2 regions of the Exiguobacterium sp. s191 genome follow, and region 2 is predicted to be linked to the other one. Evidence: riboswitches for the same ligand, from Rfam matches in the RefSeq annotation. Region 2 holds a riboswitch; the other holds the start of a gene.
What was found. Region 2 has a riboswitch for thiamine pyrophosphate ahead of KNQ09_RS02665 (thiamine phosphate synthase). Riboswitches for the same ligand answer to the same signal wherever they lie in the genome.
Positions count from the first base shown of each region.

Region 1: it holds a riboswitch for thiamine pyrophosphate, as region 2 does, so the genes downstream of both, KNQ09_RS04820 (ECF transporter S component) here and KNQ09_RS02665 (thiamine phosphate synthase) in region 2, are expected to answer to the same signal.

Region 1 is NZ_JACSNC010000001.1:907,533-915,758, reverse strand. Features, by position in the region: gene KNQ09_RS04845 (hypothetical protein) at 1-715, opposite strand, end outside; gene KNQ09_RS04840 (alpha/beta fold hydrolase) at 870-1,688, shown strand; gene KNQ09_RS04835 (NAD(P)/FAD-dependent oxidoreductase) at 1,761-2,792, opposite strand; gene KNQ09_RS04830 (energy-coupling factor transporter transmembrane component T family protein) at 2,848-3,570, opposite strand; gene KNQ09_RS04825 (ABC transporter ATP-binding protein) at 3,542-5,071, opposite strand; gene KNQ09_RS04820 (ECF transporter S component) at 5,068-5,640, opposite strand; TPP riboswitch at 5,741-5,840, opposite strand; gene KNQ09_RS04815 (50S ribosomal protein L25/general stress protein Ctc) at 5,936-6,613, opposite strand; gene KNQ09_RS04810 (GNAT family N-acetyltransferase) at 6,904-8,226, opposite strand, start outside.
Region 2 is NZ_JACSNC010000001.1:518,445-526,670, reverse strand. Features, by position in the region: gene KNQ09_RS02680 (thiazole synthase) at 1-341, opposite strand, end outside; gene thiS (sulfur carrier protein ThiS) at 344-544, opposite strand; gene KNQ09_RS02670 (FAD-dependent oxidoreductase) at 541-1,485, opposite strand; gene KNQ09_RS02665 (thiamine phosphate synthase) at 1,482-2,075, opposite strand; TPP riboswitch at 2,158-2,260, opposite strand; gene nagZ (beta-N-acetylhexosaminidase) at 2,317-3,537, opposite strand; gene KNQ09_RS02655 (OsmC family protein) at 3,534-3,959, opposite strand; gene KNQ09_RS02650 (MFS transporter) at 4,150-5,334, shown strand; gene KNQ09_RS02645 (DoxX family membrane protein) at 5,462-5,950, shown strand; gene KNQ09_RS02640 (hypothetical protein) at 5,979-6,272, opposite strand; gene KNQ09_RS02635 (hypothetical protein) at 6,355-7,449, opposite strand; gene KNQ09_RS02630 (hypothetical protein) at 7,460-8,226, opposite strand, start outside.

The DNA of each region.
Region 1 (8,226 bases), 390 kb from region 2:
GTGTTCCACTTATTGTGAGATCAATTGTGGCAGACTGCATCCCGTTTTTTGGACTGTGACGGAAAGAGATATTCAGCTCGGATCCGCTCAGCGACTCGGTCGTCTCGAAGAATGTGCGTTCTTTTCCGTCTTCTTCTCCAAAAATAATGAATTGACCTTCCGGTGGTAAGGACAGTTGATAGGACGGGAAGAGATAGCGTCCAAGCACTTTTGATTGCTTACTTTCTTTATTTTCTTGTTTTTGGTGATCTGCCACCTCTTTTGGGACAGGTTTAAAGCGAACGGCTGTCGATTTGGCTTTAACCGGTTGTTTTGACCAATCAACGAATGGATAATCACTTCGCTTAATCTGATGGACCGTATAATCTGCGTGGCGAATGGGCTGACACGCCAGATAGTCCTTTTTTTCGTCTGATAGGAAACGAACGTGTTGGAATTCACGCCCTTGGACATTCGGAGGCAGGAAGTATAAGTCAAACCCTTCGTGTTGCACGTATCGGTCAGGTAAGCGCTTCAAGTCAGGTTTTTGCTGACAAACCTTCAACAAAGCAGCCGTTTGTTTTTTCGGGAGATCCGGTATCTCTTGCCCATCAAAGGTAGCCGAAATACCGCCCCAGTAATTGGCGTCATATGTAAGGTCTAAGTATTGTTCTTTACCGCATCCGGCAAGTAAGACTACGCCTGCGAGAATACCCGTATGTATATAGCGTCTCATGAAAAACCTCCTTTATCCTAGTGACTATATTTTACCATAATTTCTATAATAGACAGAATTTTCTATAATGCTTTAACATTAAGATGTTTGATATCTCTTGACTCGGGAATAATAGATGCATGCACAGTCAATCTATTTTTATGGGGGTTTTATGATGGGTACATTCATTCAAGCAGTTGATGGCACGAAAATTTATGTCGAGGATGTCGGATCGGGTCAACCGGTCGTCTTTTTACACGGCTGGCCGGCAAACAACAATATGTTCGAGTATCAAAAGAATTTGCTCGTCGAAGAAGGGTACCGTTACGTCGGGATCGATTATCGCGGTTATGGCAAATCAGATGCGCCGGCAACGGGATACGATTATAAGACGATGGCGTCCGACATTAATGAAGTCATCGAACAGTTGAAATTAACGAATGTCACGTTGCTCGGCTTCTCGATGGGAGGAGGAATCGCCTTGTCCTATCTCTTGCAATACGGGGATTCAAAAGTTAGTAAACTTGTCCTCGCAGGAGCTGCGGCACCTGTCTTTACGCAACGCGACGGTTATCCATACGGGATGACGAAAGAAGAAGTCGATGCGTTGATTGCCGACACGAAACAAGATCGTCCGTCGATGCTCAAAGGATTCGGGGAAATCTTCTTTGCGAAGGAACATCCAGAACCACTTCAACAATGGTTCCATGGTCTTAGCATCGCCGCTTCGTCCCACGGTACGATTCAGTCAGCAATCGCATTACGTGATGAAGACTTACGTGGAAAACTCGAGAACATCAAAGTCGATACGTTGATCATCCACGGTAAAAAAGACCAAGTTTGTCCGTTCGAGTTCGCGGAAGAAATGCAAAAGGGAATCCCACATGCACGACTTGAAGTCTTCGAAGAGAGTGGGCACGGTATGTTGCTTGATGAACAAGAGAAGTTCAACGAAACGTTACTCTCGTACGTTAAAGGAAATCAAACCGTCTAATCCAACAAGCCATGGACACCCGTCCATGGCTTGTTTTTGCGAACAGAAAAAAGCGTGCGCCGGCGCACGCTTTTAAGGGCGATACTTCCGCATGAACCGTTGATCGATCCAGCGCTTCAGGTACCAACCGAACGGGTGAGTCGAATACTGATTGCCATACATTGAAACTGCATGACGTGGTCCCATCGATAAAATCGTCAAATAGTTCGTTTGCGGACGATAGGTTTGCAGTGCCTCTTCCTGGACGTACCGTAAGAGGTTTGCCAGTAAGATCGGTGCTTGCCGGACAGCTGTGACACCATTCTTCGGAATATCGGGATAAGCGACGAGGGTCGCTGCGTCACCCGCAGCAAACAGACTCGGATGATCGAGCGCTTGCAACTGTTCATTGACAAGTAGAAATCCGTCTTCCGTATAGAGCTTACTGTCCGCAAACAATGCTGGAGCTTTCGCACCTGTCAAGCGGATGATCGCATCTGACTCGATTGGTGGATGATGTGAAAAGCGGAGAGGAGACGCCTCGTTCAGTGGCCGTTCTCGAATCCAATATACATCGAGTTCTTGTAAGCGTCTCGCAATCGCTTCCGCTGCGGGGTGTCCTGAAAGTAACTCTGGATCCGTGATCAGTGTAATCGGCACATCCGCCACTTTCAAGGACGCTGCCATCTCGACGGCCGCTACACCGCTCCCAATCACGACCGGACACTTTGCTTGTTGCAGACGCTTTAATGTATCCGGTAACCGGTAGTTCGGTTTGATTGATAATCGTGTCGTATCTTCCGCCCAATCGAAAGAGCCAATATTCGTCGAGACGACGTCATAGGTGTAGCGTCTGCCGGATGCACCGAAGACTAGCTTTTCATCGGGGTCGATTTTGATGACGGTCTCTTCGATGAACTGTTTATCATTGGCGCGACACAGTGCGGCGACGTCGATACGGATCTCATCGATATCGTACGTTCCGTCAGCAAGTCCGGAGTACATGCCCGAGTAATATTGGTACGTCGAGGCATTTAAAATCAGCCACTCGACGTCTTCTGTGGGTCCGCGGGTAATGCAATGCAGGTGAGCGTGCCCTGCACCAATCAAGAGGATTCGTTTCATGTCGTTCTCCTTCAATCTGTCTTGCTAGAGTGTACCCGGATACGGGCGGCGGTAATCATAGCCAAAAGACAAGACTGATAAACAGGAGGATGACCACGAGATAGACGATGTCCTGACGCTGAACAACTGGTATCTCGTAATACGTCCGTTCCGCTGAAAAATGACGGGCTTCGAAAGCGATTGCCATCCGTTCTGCCCGCTGGATCGATCGCGAGAAGAGCGGTAAGCCGATTGATAGGAACGCATCACCAGGAAAGCGACTGTGCACGTTCCGAATCATTCGGACTCGCCGTAAGACGCGGACTTCTTCGACCAGTTGAGGCAGAAAGCGGATCCCGGCAAGGAACCCATACGCGAAGCGAGGCGACACCTTTGCCTGGTGAATCAAGCTCATCACGAACCGGGTCGCATCGGTCGTCGTGACGAAAGCGAAACTTAAGCAGACGAACGTTGCCATCCGTAAGGCAAGTAACCAGCCGTGCATGACACTTTCCGATGTGACATGAAACCAACCAAACGACCATAGAGGATTCGTTCCTTTACCGAAGGCTGCCATCATCCAGAACGTCAATAAGAATAATAGACTGTAAGGTGCGAGTCGTTTCAAGAAATCGCGAGGACCCCACCCGGAGAGGAGTAGCAGCGCGATAGCAAAACTCAGGAACACCAACGTCTTGACCCAGTCGTTCGTTGCAATTAAGGCAAACATGATCAAAAACAATCCGCTCCCCTTGATGACAGGATTGAGTTTAGCGAACGGTGACGCGTTCGTCTGCATGGCGCTTCACCTCCTGGAATTGGTACGAGAGTGGACGTTGTAGCTGACAGCGTTCGAGTAACGGAACGTCAGCGAATAACTCGCTCGGACGCCCGTCAAAAGCAATCCGCCCTTGCTCCATGACGAGGACACGATCCGCGTATCGGGCGACGAGTTCCATATCGTGTGTTGCCATGACGAGCGTCGTTCCGTTTTGTTGTTCCGTCAAAAACTGTTCCATGAGCCGCCGTGTCGTCAATCCATCCTGTCCGAACGTCGGTTCATCGAGCAACAATAAATCCTTCGTCTGCCCGAGCATCGTCGCGACGCTGAGTCGTCGTTGTTGCCCCGTACTAAGCGCAAGCGGTGATTGCTGTTTGACGGATGCGAGTTCCAGCCGTTCGAGCAACGCTGTGCGCTCGTCACTCGTCGCTGCCCGGTGACTCCAGTCGATTTCCGCTTCGACTGTCAGTTTGAGAAACTGCAGATCCGGTTGTTGAAAGACATAGCCGACGTGCTCATAAAAGCGTCGCCGGGAGTAACGCTGAGCCGGACGTTCCTGGAACCGATATGTTCCTTGATGCGAGAGCAACCGACCGAGTGTTGCAAGCAACGTACTTTTCCCGGAGCCGTTTGCCCCGAGCAGCATCACCCATTCTCCCGTCTTCAGGGAAAATGTCGCATCGGTCAGCGGATAAGGTGCTTTCGTCGATAATGCAGCGACGTGTAACAAGGCAGTGCCTGCTGTAGCGACTGAGGGAAGCACGTGAAGTCGCGCTGCTTGTGGTCCATCTATGGGTAACGTCTCTAACGTATACGGATACAGAGAGGGAACAGCGATCCCTTTCGCTTGAAGGCGTTCATAAGCCTGCGGGAACAAATCCTGCGGATGCGCCGTTGCAGTCACCGATCCGTCTTCAAGTAAGACGATTTTGTCGATGTAAGGTAAACAGACATCGAGTTGGTGTTCGATCAAGACGATCGTTAAATCATGTTCTTTCTGAATCCGAAAGATCAACGCCATCAGCTCGTGTTGCCCGATCGGGTCAATCTGAGCCGTTGGTTCATCGAGTAATAAGATCGTCGGCTCGAGCGCTAGGACCGCGGCGAGCGCGAGGCGCTGTTTCATCCCCCCGGATAGATTCGCGATTGGTGTCGAGAAGGGGAGAGGGAGACCGACGAGTGCGAGTAAGCGTTCAATGCGTTCCTCCATCTCCGCACTTGGAATCGACCGGTTTTCTAAACTAAAAGCGATTTCGCGTCCGATCGTTTCCATGCAGAACTGTTCTTCTGGATTTTGAAATAAGACTCCGACCGAACCGGACCGGGTAACGGTACCAGTCTGTTCGACTTCGATCGTCTTCGGTGTCAGTCCGGCTAAGGCATGAAGTAGTGTCGTCTTGCCACTCCCGCTTCGTCCGAGCAGAAGGGTCGTTCCTTGCTCGATTGATAGCGATACATGATTGAGCACCGATTTCATCTGACCGGGATAGCGGATGCTGAGATCGTCGACAGTAATCATGCGACTTCCCGTTTCGCACGTCCTGCCGCAAACCCGTTCAAGACACCGGTCGCAACAAGGCGACGGACGAGAATCGCTGCAAGCAAGCCGCCCAGTAATGCGCCACTAATCAATTGTAAGCCAGTTGTCGCAAGCAACGTCGTCGTCGTGTAGTAACCGAATCCGTTCGCGATCAGACTATAGACAATGCTACCAATCGCGGCTCCAACACCCGATAACATCAATGTCCATGTGTCATAACGGCGATAACGCGTCATCGCAAAGACGAGTTCCGCACCAAGCCCTTGGCATACCCCGATGAGAAGAGCCGATAAACCAAAGTGACTACCCGTGAACAGCTCGACGGCTGCCGCGACGATTTCCGCGATGAGAGCGGCACCTGGTTTTTGAATGATGGCTGCGACGAGCGGGCTCGCGATGATCCAGATCCCAAACATCCAGTTGGCACCGACAGGTCCGAAGATCGCAGACATCGGTAACCAGAGTGTTGACCAACCGAGATAGATGACCCCGCAAGCGACGGCGAGCATCATCATGACCATGATTTCTTTCATTTTCCAGTGTTGCATTAGGTACGTCCTCCTTAGAATGGGGGAGACGCCAAAAAAGACCGCCCTCCGTAAAAAAGAGAGCGGTCCTCAGAAAAACTGCGCGCAGCAGGAGTCATTGGATGTGATCGCTCCACTTTCCTACGCTAGTATGAACTAGATCAGGTTCGAAGGGTCCGAAGTGAATCGTCTCAGCCAAATGGGCTCCCCTAGTGGATATGGTAATAGGTGATACGCTGTTCACTTTAGGCAATCTTCTGTCTATTGTCAAGACACAAAAAAACGATACGCCACGAAGGGCGTATCGTCAAACGACTTATTTGTTGTCTTCGTTCTCTTCTTTTGCTTCTTCTGAAGACTCTTCCGTAGCTTCCGCTTCGTTGTCTTCACCAGCTTCCGCTTGTGCCTCAGCTTCTGCTTCTTCGATTTCCTCAAGCTCTTGTTCAAGCGTTGATTCGACGACAGCTGCGACTTGAATGTCGCCTTCTGTGACGATACGGAAATCTTTTTGTTCTGGAAGATCAGCAACAGAAATCGAATCGCCGATTTCGAGGTTCGTGACGTCGACTTCGACGTTCTCTGGTAATTTATCTGGTGTAGCTGCGACTGTTACTTTAAAGAGTGTCTGTGACAGGAATCCACCGACTTTAGCGCCAGCTGCTTCGCCGACGAGTACGACGTCTGCTTCGACTTCTGTCTCTTCATCCATTTTAACGGCGATGAATTCAACGTGATCGACAGTTGGTGTGAAGACATCCATATCACGACGGTTGATCAAGACGTTAATATTTTTACCGTCGAGTTTCAGTGAAATCAAGACGTTCTCACCGTTTTCTCGAACGATTTTAAGCAATTCTTTTTCTTCAAATGCGATCGGTGTACTTTCCACTTTGTAACCATACACGACACCAAGAGCTTTTCCTTCATGACGTAATTGTTTACGGAGTGAGCGTGGACGTACCTCGCGTTTTTCGGCTGTTAATTTAACTGACATGTTCATTTCCCCCTTGAATTTGGTATAGCCCTCAAAAGGTAATGAATGTAGGAGCAGGACAAGTCCTGAACAATATGAAACATGCTAAGACAATCGGTTTCAGACTCTTTTGAATCTGACGCTTTCGTGACTTTGCATTTCTCTCCCAGGTCATTACGCTGATATTGAGAAACATGTGTGAGTAAGTCACCGTTTGATGCGGTGCTAGTGAGTTTATACCCCTATGTTTTAAATCCTTAAACCTCTATTTTTTATTTTTTAAAGTCGAAAGACCTCCAAACCGCTTGAAATCAAGGGTTAAGAGGTCTTTCATTTTTTTCATTTTTTATGGTGATGCGTTGGTTTTCACGGACTAATACTCGGATGAGACGTTCGATGTGCCGCATCGTCGTCTGTCCCATCGTTGAGATTTGGAGCCATTGATTGCGGACGAGATAGTCGCTTTCATATTGAACATGATAGCCCTGGATCCGGAGAGCGTCTCCTAAAGTGGTTGCCGACGGATGGACGATCGTCAGAATTCCCGGCGCTTGTGCTTCTTGCGTCGCAAGCAGGTTAAAACCAGTCGCTCGAACGGCCTGTTCGAGATAAGTCATCTTGATGGCGGCTTGATCGAGATCAAGGGCATCGAGCGCTGCCTGACAAGCAAGCAACAAGTTCGATGAGCCGGAAAAGGCGACGCCTTCCGCATAGAGTCCGAGATCCAGATAACGTGGAATACGTGGAGAAGGTAAGACGCGATCTATGTGACCGATGAACGCAAGACCCGGTAAACCACCAATTGCTTTTCCGGAGACGGTCGTGACGAATCTGCAGCCGGCATACGAGAAACGCCCGGTTCCGACGGCGCTGATCGCATCGACGATGAGTGCGGTTCGTTGTTCTAACAGCGCTTTTACCGCATCGAGATCGTAGAGGACGCCCGTTGACGTCTCACAGTGCGTCAACCAGATCCAGTCGTATTCCGTTTGATGCAATTGACTCGCGAGTTGTTCCAAGTCGATCGGGTGACCGGGTGGAAGCGAGTGGACATCAAAGGACTTCCCAGCTCGTGCCGCGTGATCAATCAAGCGTTGACCGAACTCACCACCGTTTAGGATCAACCCATGTCCACTCAGTTGTTGTGCGACGATATCGTTGGCGAGGGTGCCACTGCCGACAGCCATCGAGACATGTGGCAAATCCAGCAACTGACACATCCGACCACGTAAATCTTGATCGAGCTGGCGCATCGAAGCCGTCCGATGCGGGCGCGGTGCTTGTTGCGCCGCTTGGCGGACTGTTGGTGCAACCTCGACCGGACCGGCTAGAAAATGCAGAGGACGTAAAACGTCCGCGATGACGGACCTTTCGTATGTTGCGCGCGACAACAACATCGGTACGAACTGGGCGTCGCCACTACCGAGCGTTGCTGCGATTGGTGTGAAGCCGAACCGCGCATATAGTTTAGCTTCCCGTGTCGTACCACTGATATAGACATGATCAATCGTTTCCCGCTCCAAGTAGACCATCAAAAAGCGCATCAATTGCATGAACGTACGACTATTGCGGTATTCGGGACGAACGCTGAGTAAGCGGATTTCCGCTGGGTCCGTCAGTGTCTCATCTAGCGT
Region 2 (8,226 bases):
AACGTCTCAATCGGGTCAGGTAATAACGTCTTATCGCAACCGATCACTTCGACCTTAACCATGTCGCACATACCGGATGCTCGCGCAAGCTTCGCCAACCGAACGGCTTCTTCTGCTGTCTTCGCTCCGGCCGTGTTCGGTAGTAGATCGTACTTCGTTAAATCAAGCGACTCGAGGAAATTCGCTTGTTGTTTATCAAAAATATCGAGCCGGCGGACGGCAAACGTCAAGATTTGTGAGGCGGACGCATCGATTGCTTCCTGCTGTACCGTAGCATCCGTATATTTCCCCGTTCCGAGTAATAACCGTGATTCAAATGTCTTTTCTCCAATTTTCAGCATGTTTATCCTCCTCCTACGAAATGAACGATTTCAAATGTGTCGTTGTCCCGAACGACCGTCTGATCGTACGCCGTGCGATCGATGATTTGTCGATTCTGTTCGACGATGACGAGCTTTTCCCCTAAGCCGAGTTGCGTTAGCATGTCCTCGATCGTTTCAATCTGATCGATCGTGTGGTCATTGCCGTTAATCGTAATGTTCATCGGACTTCCTCCTTCTGAATCAACCGTAATGTATTTACCAAGACTTCCGCTGTCGCCGGTGCGAGTAATATGCCATGCCGATGATGCCCCGTCGCTAGGAAGATCCGACGGGATGAATCGGCGACTCCGATATATGGCAAGCCGGACGCCGTTTGTGGTCGTACACCGGACCAGACTTCTTCGATGACCGCGTCACGAATCGGTGGATACAGTCGTTCTGCTGCTTGAAGCAATGACGTGACCCCTGCGACACTGACACCGACCGTCTCGTCGTGCGGCAGTTCGGTCGCACCGATCAAAATCCGACCGTCTGCTTTTGGCACAAGGTAGACAGCGTCGTCAAACAGGATCGAGCGTAACGGCTGACCCGCGAGACGGACGGCGAGACATTCCCCTTTGACCCCATATGTCGCGATCGAAATGCCGGCTGTATCGAGCAAAGCTTGCGAACCCCGTCCGGCAGCGACCGTCACTGTTTGTCCGGTCCAGATTCCCGCATTCGATTCGATCCTAATGAAGTCATCGTTCTCTTCGATGCGTGTGACTTCCACCTGTTCTTCAATCGATATGCCACGTGCGTGTAAGGCATACATCAATGCAGTCGTCAGTCGTCGTGGATCGATTTGACCGACAGCTGGAAACAGATGCTCGCGCCCTTTACGCTTTAACAAAAACGGTTGTTCCCGGTATCCACAATCGATGCCTGTTTCTCGCTCAAGACGACGTGCAAGCAACGGATACAGACGACGACTTCGCGCGGAAAGTGCATGCAATTCCTCTCTGAGCTCGATGTCCGTCGCAAGCATCCCGGCAGCCGCGCGACTCGTTCCTTGTCCACCTGCTCCGCGTTCTAAGACGACGACGGATTCATTCTGACAGGCGAGACCGTAAGCAAGCGTCAAACCGATGACTCCACCGCCGATGATGATGTGATTCGTCATACCCGTACCCCCTGATAATGCTTGACGGCGGCGAGCGGATCCGAATGACCGAGAATACCCGATAAGACGGCGATTCCGGTTACACCGGTCGCTACGATTTCAGGCATGCGTTCTGGTGTAATCCCGCCAATTGCAATGACTGGTTTCGTCGTGAAGGTGACGACTTGCTTCAAGGCGTCAATCCCTCGTGGTGGCACGTCCGGCTTCGACGCTGTCGGATAAATATGACCGTACAGCAGGCGATCGGCTCCTTCCGCTTCTGCTGCCAGTGCCTCTGCTAGCGAATGGACTGATTTCCCGATGACGAGATTCGGAAAATGACGTCGCACATCGCGGACACGCAAGGAACGGCGCGTCAGCTGCACACCGATGCCTGCGACATGGGCGACGTCGACCCGATCATGAACCGTTAACTGTTCAGGCGAATAACCATGTGTAAGGAGCGCCTCAATTAGATCAAGTAATTCTGCCGCCGATAAGTTCGGTTCTCGTAGATGCAGCTGATCCGTATAGGGTTGAAGCGATTGAAAGGTCTTTATTTCGTCAAGCGGATTAATGGATCCCGTCGAAATCAGATGTAAACGCATCATGTTCTTCCTTTCCATACGAAAAAGGACCACTCCCGATGTTGAAGGGAGTGGTCCGAAAATGCGCTGAAGCGCTAAGGATATCTAGGATTTCGAGCCACTTCCCTCCGCTAGTACGAACTAGATCAGGTTCAAAGGGTCCGGATACTTCCGTCTCAGTCTGCTGGGAGACTCCCCTAGTGTCTTTTCGTGTTTAATTGGCTTGCCCCATTAGTCTAGCATGAGTCGCTTTGCTTCGCTAGTCCTAGTTGAGCGCTTCCACTTGCTGAATCAGTTCCGATTTCGTTGGTCGCTGTTGCTCTCGGCTGTCGGCATACGTCTGCTTCAGCTTCAGGATGCGCATTACTTTGGCATCGAGCATCTCCGGCGTCAGCGTTTTTTCTTTGACGGCTTGCATCACTTCAGCATGGACCTTTGTGTAAGCACCTGCCTCTGAAAACATCGCCATATCAGCTCCATTGACGAGCGACTGACGTGCCGCTTCTGCGAGACCATATTGTTTCGTGATCGCCCCCATGACGAGATCATCCGTGATGATGACACCGTTGAATCCGAGTTGTTGACGCAAGAGGTCAGTCAAGATCGGCTTTGAGAGCGAGGACGGATTCATATCGTCATACGCGGGATAGAGAATATGGGCGACCATCACCATCTCGGCGCCCTCTTGAATCGCTTCTTGGAACGGTAACAGCTCCGTCCGCTTCAATTCTTCCTTTGATGCCTTCACTTTCGGTAGCCCGACATGGGAATCGACACTCGTATTGCCGTGACCGGGAAAATGTTTGACGACCGGAATCGTTCCCGTCTCCTGCATCCCGTGCATCAGGGCCGTACCAAGCGTCGCGACGGTATTCGGATCAGCACTTAACGCACGGTCGCCGATGATCGGATTGTTCGGATTACTGTTGACGTCAAGGACCGGCGCGAAGTCCATGTTGAAGCCATAAAAACGTGACAAATGTCCGAGCGTACGTCCGACGTCTTCCATTTTCACTTCATCTGCTCCTTGCGCCATACGTTGACTCGTCGGTAGACGTAATCGTTGATCTGGTACCCGGCTGACGCGTCCGCCTTCTTCATCAATCCCGACGAACGCATACGGTTTTTGGTTCGTCTCTTGAATCGCACGCGTGAACGTCAAGAGTTGCTCTTCCGACGTAATGTTTCCGCCGAGCAATAAGACCCCGCCAATCGCATGCGTCTGTAACAATTTCCGGTCAGCTGCTGAAAGTTCCGTGCCGGCGACTCCGATGTAGAGCAGTTGATCGATTTTTTCTGACGTCGACATCGTTTTAAGTTGCTGCTTTAATCGTGCTTGTTGTCGTTCCTCTTTCGTTGGCTCAGGTTTCGGTTTCTTTTCTTCTGTCGGTTGCTTCGTTTCCGATTGTGATGGTTTCGTTGGTTCCGTCGTCTCCTGCGCACACCCTGCAAGCAACAGACAACCGATCAGTACGGTTTTCTTCACAAAGGATCCTCGCTTCGCACACCATTGATCGAATAATAGACGGAAATCTCAGCGTTCAGGGATTGCGAGACCGAACAATATTTATCCTTTGATAACGAGATGGCGCGACGGACCTTATCTTCCGGGAGATCACCTTCGAGCCGGTAATGAATCGAGATCGACGTAAAACGCCGCGGATGGTCCTCTGCCCGTTCTCCTTCGATATCCATTTCGAAATGGGTGATCGTCAAGCGCATCTTCTCTAAAATCGAGACGATATCAATTCCAGTACAGCCGGCAACGGCATGTAGCAAGAGTTCAGTCGGTCGTGGCGCTTGGTTTTCACCACCGTTTTCGGGTGCTGCGTCCATCGCCAGATGATGCCCTGATTCCGTCTGTCCACTAAATCCCATCTGTTTGTTCCATGTCACTGTCGCTTGCATCGTTTCCACTCCTTTATAAGTAGTCTTCTTCTGTAGTATACGCAAAAAACAGCAAGCCTGGAAATTCACACGCTATTTCGAATAATGGTTCTTTTCCCGAAATCTCGCTTTGCGATACCCGACGAAATCGTTTCATGCTATCCTGTTACTCATAGTTTCGCGCGCAAGCGCTAGAATTGAGGAATCATCCATGTCACCTACTACTCGTTTAAGTCGACGCGATTGGCTCTTGATCGCCACGTTGTCGCTCCTGACGTTCGTTCTCGGAACAAGCGAATTCGTCATCGTCGGGATCCTCGCTGAAATCTCCTCAGCCCTTGATATCACGATCGCAACAGCAGGTACGCTCGTTTCAGCCTTTGCCATCTCCTTTGCAATCGGTACACCGATCGTCATGTCGCTGACCGGTCACCTGGAACGGCGTCGTCTGATCCTACGTCTCTTACTCGCCTGGGTCTTATTGAATCTTGCCAGTAGTTTTGCTCCAAGTTACGAAGTATTGCTCGCAACCCGCATTCTGACAGCCATCCTGACCGGTGTCTTGATCTCGCTCGCAATGGTCGTCGCAAGTGACGGTGTGCCTGTCGCGAAGCGCGGTGTCGCCGTCTCGTTCATTTTCGGTGGTTTCACACTTGCGAACGTTCTCGGTGTCCCGATCGGAACGTTCATCGGTCAACACGCTGGCTTCGAAGCTACGTTCTGGCTAACGACAGTCATGGGATTGATCGCGTTCCTCGCAGTATGGAAGATCGTTCCGGTCCAGCAATCGACGGGTTCTGGTTCAATTAAGGAACAGCTTGGATTGCTCGCCAACCCACGGATCCTGATCGCCTTCTTTATTCCGTCATTTGGATTCGGGGCAACCTACGTCGTCTACACGTACCTCGTACCAATTCTGCAAACAGAACTCGGGATTGCGAAAACGTGGATCAGTCCGATCTTGCTCGCTTACGGCGTCGTCTCGATCTTCAGTAACATCCTTGCCGGCAAGATTGCCAGCAAAAATCCGATGGGACGCTTACGGTTCGTCTTCGTCGTGCAAGCAGTCGTTCTTGCTGCGTTATACTTCACAACAGCATCCCTTCCGCTTGGTCTGTTCAACATCGCCTTGATGTCGTTGATGTCGATTTTACTAACGACTTCGACACAAATCTACTTGATCGACCTTGCTGAAAAGTTCAATCCGGAAGCAAAAGGACTCGCTGCTTCATTGATGCCGGTTGCGAGTAACGTCGGGATTGCTTTTGGTTCGGCACTCGGTGGCATCGTCTATGCGAACGGTCCGATGATGAACACGGCACTCGTCGGTGGACTGGTTGCGCTCGTTGCTGCTTTATTGACTACAATCAGTCATCGCCTCGATCAACGGTCATGAAACCGTTACCTTATCCTTTTTTGTAACAGGTCGATGACGGTTCGATGACGTTATGATGATAGTCCCCATCTCGCTGATGATTTTTCAGTATGATGGGGACTATGTTGTAGTAGAGGAGTGTCTGAAAGTGAAAGCATTACACATCATCGGTCTCGGTCTGTTGACGATCATCCGACTCTGGCTCGGAATCCAGTGGTTCATCGCTGGAATCGGTAAGTACATTAATGGCTTTGATGCACGGCCGTTTCTCGAAGGAGCGCTCGCGAAGTCAACTGGCGAAGACGCACTCGTCAGTTCCTGGTATGCGACGTGGATCGAGCAACTCGCCTTACCGAACGTCGGGCTGATCAACGCCTTGATTCCGTTCGCGGAACTCGTCGTCGGGATTCTGTTGATTCTTAGTCTGTTGACAGTTCCTTCACTGGTCGTCGGTAGTATCATGAATCTCAATTACTTACTCGCTGGGACGATCGCATTGAACCCAGTATTCTTAGCAGCGTCAATCGCCTTACTGGCTGCAGGACGCTTTGCCTATCACATCGGCATCGATCACTGGATCATCCGCTGGTATCGTTCGTCGCAGCAACCGCATCCCCTTGACCGGATTCCAGTCTAACGAAAAAACTCTCCCATACGTGGGAGAGTTATTTTTTTTGTTGCTCGAGAATCGTCTGCTGTGTCGGAACCCCGCCGACTGAGACTGTCCGCTCGAGGAACAGATAGGGTTTGCCATCAACTTCGAAACGATGGTCACCGAGATAACGTGCCGAGTGCCCATCCGTTGCGAGCTTTTGTTCGATGGCTGAGACATGTTCGTCGAGTGAATAAAACCGATCGTCGAACGTCATTGTGATGTTTTTCTTACGATACCCGAGTAAGAAATTGTAGTAGAACCAGTACATAACACCTGCAAATAAAACAAAAATCAAGAATTGCATGTCAGTTCCCCCTTCGTATAGTCTTTATACGTTGGAAGAAAACGGGAGGTTTCAAATTAGGAGTGGAAATTGGTTACTTTTATTAATTTGTAATAATTTGTTCAAGCATAAGTTTATTCTTCGATCCCTTATTTTTAATTTCTGTTTCAAATACTGTTTCGGCTGTTAATGGATTGACGACAATCGCTTTGACTGCTCCATTTTCCATCCGATATGCAATATATATATGGTCGTTTTCTGCATTAACAACTGAGTATGAAATAACTTCGTTTTTAGCAAACGATTTTAATTTTATCGTTTTAACGAACTGTCGATCAGACTCAATATCATAGATGTGCCATCTTAACTGTACTTGCTCAGAAGATTCATCCGACTCTTCAATTCCTACCAAATATCTTCCTTCTTTCATGATATAAGTACCGTTAGGAAAGTCTGCAAATCGATTTAGTTGTTTTGTTTTCTGTCCATCTTTTACAACGATTTTTACTTCCATTGTATCTGAATCTTTTAATTGGTGCATTTGTTCCACAATCATTTTTCCGTCATAAAAAGATCGAATAACATCGCCTTTCTCTAAACGACTTGGCAACTTAATTTTTGATACTGTCTCATCATTTAAATCTATACTAAAGATATTTTCTCTCACTGATTCTCGGTTAGGAATATACGATTCAATTAGCAGCATATTACCCATTCGTTGAAACGGAGAGAAACGAATGGATCGATTTTGTTGAATTTCAGAAATATCAAATGTTTTCCGAGTCAACTTTTTCGTCGATACATCCCAATATTGAAGTTCGATTTCCCCATCACCTGTAGCACGTAAGCCATACGTCACTAAATCTTGAGTGTACAAATGGGTATCGTGTTTAAAAATAAATTGACGAAATTCACGAGGAGACTCTTCCCATCTATTTTCGTCTTGAAAAATATAAAATAGGATAGATTTATCAATCCTCTGTACGTTACCTTCAATATCAATAGAATATCCGTTCGGATTACGACTCCACTCATTTAAAATAAGTCTCATGTTTTGAACAGCATCTTGCTTCGGATTACCTTTTATTGTTTCAACTACAAAATTAGTTTTATCTACTGATAACACTTGTCCTACATAGATTCCTATAGATACGATACTGACTATTCCCAGAATCAAAAAATATTTTATTGAACGCATAGTGTCCTCCTTAAACAGCAACTTTCCATTTTAGTAAACGTAGACTTCTCCAAATTACATAAGCAAAATAGAGGACAAATAAACTCACTAATAAAATAGTTTTCTCCAGATTTAATAATAAGTCTGTTCGTTCTAAGAAATATAAACTAGAAAACGTATAGGCAATTACAAAAAGAATTTCGATTCCAATTCGAATAAATCCACTCCATTTTCGATACGACCGTTCAATTAATACAAGTAAAAAAATTAAACTAACAATGAGAAAAGAAACTGAAAGAATGACTAACAAATTCGTCAGATTCATTGAGTAAATTTCGCCTAGAGTGCTTCCAAGCGTCCCAGTTCCCTCTTTTCCCATATACTCATCTTGAATGACCCATCTAAAAATAGATCGACTACCTTGAATTAAGAGCCATTGAATACCAAGGAAACTCATGATGATAAGAAATACAGATGTTAGTTTTGAAAAGAAAATACTTGCTCGATTCCCTGGAAGCATCAGCAAACGGTACATATATTTCGTCTCACCGAACCAATCCCGATACCATATTTGAATTGAATATATGATGACTAACGCCATTCCAATTAATATGACGTAACTAAACCATGAGGTTGCATCAGGAAAAGATAGTTTACCGATTTGATCAAACGTTTCATATAGAGTCACTGTATTAGACTTCATATAATCTTCGATTCTGCGCTCATGTAGTTTGACTTTTACAACGACCGACACCAGCTCAATCGCAGCCATTACAAGGACCGCAATTACATATATCT